One region of the Longimonas haloalkaliphila genome, then DNA from elsewhere that is predicted to be linked to it. Evidence: predicted binding sites of a transcription regulator. Region 1 holds the regulator's gene; the other holds the start of a gene.

What was found. Region 1 encodes HrcA, which represses chaperone genes, less so after heat shock. Its sites were predicted from a motif close to TNTTAGCACTCNCNNNNNGNGAGTGCTAANA; they were not measured.
Region 2: the regulator HrcA is predicted to act here: its motif matches at 1,536-1,566, upstream of groES (co-chaperone GroES).

The regions. Positions count from the first base shown of each region.
Region 1 covers NZ_AP043948.1:3,572,462-3,575,683, reverse strand. The annotation lists gene sppA (signal peptide peptidase SppA) at 1-1,042, opposite strand, end outside; gene hrcA (heat-inducible transcriptional repressor HrcA) at 1,671-2,780, shown strand; gene ACZ48V_RS13990 (nucleotide exchange factor GrpE) at 2,944-3,222, shown strand, end outside.
Region 2 covers NZ_AP043948.1:3,730,296-3,733,517, forward strand. The annotation lists gene groL (chaperonin GroEL) at 1-1,079, opposite strand, end outside; gene groES (co-chaperone GroES) at 1,191-1,481, opposite strand; gene ACZ48V_RS14645 (DUF2085 domain-containing protein) at 1,655-2,143, shown strand; gene ACZ48V_RS14650 (YfcC family protein) at 2,287-3,222, shown strand, end outside.

The DNA of each region.
Region 1 (3,222 bases):
TGCTGTCGGTGCGGGCCTGGTCGAGCGCTTCAACGAACGTCTGTGAGCCAATGGCCTCGCTTCCGCCTCCGAACGGGTTGTCCTGGCTCTTGCCAGGCACGATGTTGCCTTCAGCATAGACAATGGCGACTGTGCCTTCATCAGAGGGCGTAAGGCTGACATCGCTCACCGGGACGCGTGCATATCGAGACACGTTAATGGTTTGCAGGTTGTTGGCTATGTTGAGGCGCTCTTTGATAGCGGCCTCAATTTCATTCGGGTAGAGGAGTCCGTCTACCAGACCCGCTTCAAGCGCGGCCTCGGCGCTGAGGATCGGATCCTCTGCGGCCAGACGCCGAATTTCGGCAGCATCCATCCCACGTCCGTCGCCTACGGCCTGGCTGAATACGGAATTTTGTGTATCCAGAAGCTCCTGGAGCTGTAAGCGATTCTCCGGCGATAGATCTTCGCGGGTGAAAGGCTCTACCGCGGACTTAAAGTCGCCGACGCGTACGATCTTGGGCTCAATGTCGAGGCGTTCAAGCGCATTGCTGAAGAACGGCTGTGGAAGGTAGAAGCCGTTCATCTGGAAGTCGGATACCGGTGGCACGAAGAGACTGTCGGCGGCGCTGGCGAGGTAGAAGGCCTGCTCGCCCATACCGGCGTCGGTGCCCGAAGCAAATACAGGCTTGCCGCTTTCTTTGAATGTTTCAATGCTCTCGCGAAGGTCCCCGAGCCGCGCCCACCCAGACGTCGATGATTCGATACGTAGCCAGACCGCGTCGATGCGGTCGTCGGCGGCGGCTTTGCGAAGTGCGCTGTTCACGTCGTTAAGGTCGAACCGGGGCGCATCCCCAAACGCTTGAGCAAAGGGATCCTGAACCGCGCGTTCTGGAATAGCTCCCTTAACGTCGATCGTCAATACAGAGTTAGGCTGAACCGAGGGGGTTGGGTCGGACGAGAGCGCAATTGCAAAAATGAATAGCACACCGAACGCAATGAGAGCACCCAGCGCGATGAGTGTGCCCAGCGCACTGGCAAGAAGCGTGGAAAGAAACCGCATAAGAACAAAAAAAGAGCCGCGTGAGCAAAAAAGAAGACGCATCTTACTGGTTCAAGGACCAGAAGACACGGGCAAGAGCCATCAGTTTAAATAGACAATAAACCGTGCTGCGTTGTGTATACGTGCAAGCACGACGTTCCGTTACAGGGTAGACTGCGCACACAACATGAAGAAACTCCCGTGGATACAGCCAAGTACGCAACGATACAGTATGTAGGTCACAAAATGCAACAAGCGCAGCGCTTTGCCGCGCTTTTTTGTGAAACGTTATGTGCTCGTGCTCTTAACGTACAGATGAAATGCGTTCAATCAGGCGTTCTGTAGATATCCGAGCCTCGAAACAATACAAAGAAATAGGTTCCATACACCACGGTTTTCTGCGATGAGATTGCAGGTGACACGCTGCCGGTACGTTGTATACGTGTACAGAGCACACGTATACAACGTAAGCACTAACGTTAGATGCAGGCTGGAACGGCTACGTGCGACCCGCTAACACCATATACCTACGTACTTCCATGTAATGTAAGATACCCCTGCAGAATGCGATCTGTATCGCATTGTTGCGCTGCGTAACGCGGCCCTGATTTCCACTTGCATTCGCTGTTTGTATGAAGCAACGATGCCTATGAGCGCGTCTACAAGTTCTGCATCATCTAACCGTTCGAGCGCCCCGCGCTCTGATGACCGTCCGCCCTTGAGCGAGCGAGAGCGTCATATCTTGCAGTTAGTCGTGCAGCACTTTATCGACACCGCCGGTCCGGTCGGGTCGCGGTCGCTGGCGCGTCAGTTCGACATTGGGCTGAGCCCGGCCTCGATCCGCAACACGATGGCCGACCTGGAAGACATGGGCTACCTCGACCATCCGTACACATCGGCGGGGCGGATGCCCACGCAGATGGGGTATCGTACCTTTGTGGACGAACTCATGCAGGCGCCGAAGCTCTCAGACGCCGACCGGCATGCCCTTAAGGGACAGCTGGCCCAGCTGGTGAGCGACACCGATGAGATGCTACGTGAAAGCACCAAGCTGCTCAGCAAGCTGTCGAACCTGCTCGGCATGGCGCTAAGTCCAAGCCTTTCCACAGCCATGCTGGAGCGGCTCGATATCGTGCCGCTGACAGGCCCCCGCTTGCTCTTTGTGTTAAACGTGAGTGGTGGACTGGTCAAGACCATCGTGCTTGAGTTTGAGGCCGACGTTGATCGGGCTGACCTCGACCGTGTCGTGTCGATGCTGAATGAGCGCCTGGCCGGGCTCACGCTGGCCGAGATTCGCGAGACGCACGAGGAGCGCGTACGTGGGATCGAGGATACCACCGGTATCGTCGATCTGGTGCGCGAGCAGTCGACACCGCTCTTTAGTGAGCCCCAGCAGAGGCGTTTGCAGATTGGCGGTGCACAAAACCTGCTCAACCAGCCCGAATTCCAGGAAACCGACGACGTGCGCCACTTCTTTGAGCTGCTCGAAGACGAGACGCTCATGGTGAATCTCCTCGAAGACCTGGGCGACATTGCACCGGATGCCGCTGGTAATACATACATCCGAATCGGAAGCGACAACGATAATGACGAGATGGCTTCGTATTCTGTTGTCGTGTCGCCCTACCGCATGGGAGATACCGTTGGGACACTGGGGCTCATGGGACCTACCCGTATGGATTATCGCCGGGCCGTGGCGCTTGTGCGTACCATGGCTAACGTGCTCAACCAGTCAGACCCCAGTGATGCAGCGTCTTAGGCGATATACCGCTACAGCATGACCGTATTCCAGAGCCTACTCCCTGAAAGGGCTGCAGCGCAGAAATGCCTGCTCGATCGGACAACCGCACAAGACTGGCGCGGAAGACCGGCATACAAGACACGAGCGACCGAATCGTTCAACACCGACACTACCCCGCTTTATGGCTGCCCACAACGTTTCAGACACAAACTCTTCAGAGAAAAATATGCCCGACACAAACGCTGCCGAATCATCGACCAACGTATCCGAAGATCCGCTGCTGAACGACGAGCCTGATCCGGCAGCCCCCGAAACGCCTCCCTCACAGAGCAGCGAGTCCACCGAAAGCGGCGAGGCGCAGGCGCGCATCGAAGCGCTTGAGGCAAAGGTGGAGGCGCTTGAAGCCGAGCGTGATGCTGTAAATGAGAAGTTTTTACGTAAGGCTGCCGAGCTTGAAAAC
Region 2 (3,222 bases), 160 kb from region 1:
TCGTAGTCCGAAGAAGAGTTGTCAATCTGCTGACGGATCTGGTTGGCGCGAGCGCTGATCTGCTCTTCCTGACCGGCTCCGTCCACGATCGTCGTGGTGTCCTTGTCGATCGTGATGCGGTTGGCCTGCCCGAGGTAGTCGAGCGTGGCGTTTTCGAGGCGGTAGCCTTTCTCCTCACTGATGACGGTGCCACCGGTGAGTACGCCAATGTCTTCGAGCATGGCCTTGCGGCGGTCGCCGAAGCCAGGAGCTTTCACGGCAGCAACCTTCAGCGTACCGCGCAGCTTGTTCACTACGAGCGTAGCGAGGGCTTCGCCTTCGATGTTCTCCGCAATGATGAGCAGCGGCTTGCCAGCCTGCGATGCCTTCTCAAGAATCGGCAGCAGGTCCTTCATGTTGCTGATCTTGTCGTCGTGGATCAGCACATATGCATCTTCGAGCACCGCTTCCATCTCGTCGGAATCGGTCACGAAGTACGGCGACAGGTAGCCGCGATCGAACTGCATGCCTTCCACGACTTCGAGATACGTCTCGATGCCGCTGGCTTCTTCAACCGTGATGACCCCATCGGTGCCGACACGGTCAAACGCATCCGCAATGAGTTCGCCAATGGCGTCGTCATTGTTGGCCGAAATGGTAGCGACCTGCGAGATGCGGTCTTTGCCTTCAACCGGGTTACTCTGCGTGTGCAGATCAGCCACAATGGCCTTTACGGCGGATTCAATGCCGCGCTTCAGATCCATCGGGTTCGACCCGGCGGTTACGCTCTTCAGGCCCTGCGTTACAATCGCCTGGGCGAGAACGGTCGCCGTGGTCGTGCCGTCGCCGGCTACGTCCGAGGTCTTCGAAGCGACCTCCTTGACCATCTGTGCGCCGACATTCTCAAGCTTTTTCTCAAGCTCAATCTCTTTCGCGACCGATACACCGTCTTTCGTGATAGTAGGGGCGCCAAAGGATTTTTCGATTACGACGTTGCGGCCTTTCGGGCCGAGCGTCACCTTTACGGCGCGCGCCAGCTTGTCAACGCCTTCTTTCAGCGCGTTGCGCGCCTCTGCGTCGAATACAATTTGTTTAGCCATAGTACGTTGGTAGGTGGTTATTGAGTAAACTCAAAGTTTGGGGGCCGCCTGCAAGATCCGGCGGCTACAGAACGCGGAAAGAAGATTTACCTTCCTGCGCTGAAGACGCGGTTAGTCTTCTACGACACCAAAGATGTCGCTCTCACGCATGATCAGGAAATCCTTCCCGTCGAGGGTTACTTCAGTGCCCGAGTACTTCCCATAAAGCACCTGGTCGCCTTCAGAGACGGTCAGGTCAATCTTGTTGCCGTTCTCCACGCGGCCGGGGCCGATGGCAACGACGGTGCCTTTCTGCGGCTTCTCCTGAGCAGAATCAGGAATGTAAAGGCCGCTGTCCGTTTTTTCCTCTGCAGGTTTGGGTTCGACCACAACGCGGTCGCCCAGTGGTTTAATGCTTGCCATAGTAGATCCCTCTTTGATGAATGATTACCAGCGTAAAGCATGGATCGGTTTTCTTATTAGCACCCGCCTGTGGTGAGTGCTAACAATACCACTTCGCTGAACCAGACCCCTTGCTGGGTGTTCCGTTTTGTAGCTCCTTTTAACGTAAGATCATATGCTCTTCCCGACGTAACATGCCTCCACCATTTGACACCGTGGCGCGTGCCCGCTGGGGGTGGCTTGGGTTGCAGATCACGGCGCTCGTTCTCTTGCTTTTCGCCCTGGCTCCTCCCTGGCTGCCAACCCACCTGCAGGCGGTATTCATGCAGGCGTTTGCCCCCTTCTGCCACCAGATCCCAGCCCGTATGCCGCACCTCGATGGTACCCCGTTGGCGGTGTGCGACCGCTGTATCGGCGTCTACAGCGGGGCTGTGATCGGCGTGGCGGTAGGAGGATGGTGGGGACTGATACGCCGCACTCTGCCCCGCATTCATCCCGCATGGCTGGCCGCAGGCCTTCTTCCGGCCCTGATCGACTGGGCCGGACCGTGGCTTGGACTCTGGACAAATATCCCGCTCTCGCGTGCCCTGACAGGCGCCCTGCTTGGCGGCACGGCTGGACTCTTTATCGTGGCAGCGCTGGTGTTTTCTACCACGGCCCCTGAGCATGCTGACATGCGCTGACACGGGCAGAAACTGGCACGCAGAAACTGAATCGGAGGCCCAGCCGGTGCATCAACTGTCTGCTCCCAGACCTGCAACCCGGAACCGAACGCCGCACGCAGCCTTCACCGAACGCGTCTCTTCTGTCAAGCTTCTATCCTCCTATGCTCCGCGAACTGCTCGAACGCGTTTCGGTGCCGCACACGCTGGTGCTCCTTCTCGGCTTTCTGCTTATCGCATGGACGGCCACGCATATCATTCCGGCGGGCGCCTTTGAGATGACTACCGACGATGCCGGACGTGAGGTGGTCGTGCCTGGCACCTTCGAGACGCTCGACGAACAAAGCGGCGCTTCTATCACCGAGCTGTTCACCGTCATCCCCCGAGCACTGGCCGATGCACAGGGCATCATCTTCTTTGTGCTGATCGTAGGCGGCGCGCTGGCGGTGGTGCGCGAAACCGGCACCATCGACGCAATCCTGGGGCGCGTGCTCGACCGCTTCGGGCAGTCGCCTCTGCTGCTCATTACGGGCGGCATGGCGATGTTCGCTGGCGCCTCGGCTACCTTCGGCATGGCCGAGGAGTACATCCCGTTCGCCATCATCCTCGTGGCGCTCTGCCTCGCCATGAAGCTGGATGCGATCGTAGCTATCGGCACGATGGTCGTGGGCTATGGCATCGGGTATGGCGTGGCCCTGCTCAATCCGTTTACGCTGCTGGTAGCGCAGGATGTCGCTGATGTCGCCCCTGGCTCGGGTATGGGATACCGCGCTGCGCTCATCGTCCCGTTTCTCGCGGTGGGTATTCACCATGTGTGGCGCTATGCGCAACGCATCCAACAAGACCCGATGCAGAGCCTGGTGCACGACATACCCGCCGCGCAGGAGCACGACCTGGGGGAGATCCCGAAGCTTCAAACGCATCACTGGGGTGTCTTGGCCGTCACGCTAACCGGCCTTGGCGTGCTGGTGTGGGGCATCATTCAGCAGGGCTGGTACCTGACGGAGCTCAGCGGACTGTTTATCGTGCTCGCGCTGGTGGCGGCTCCGGTCGGGCGGCTCGGGGCAGATGCAGCCGCAAAGGCATTTTCAAAAGGCGCG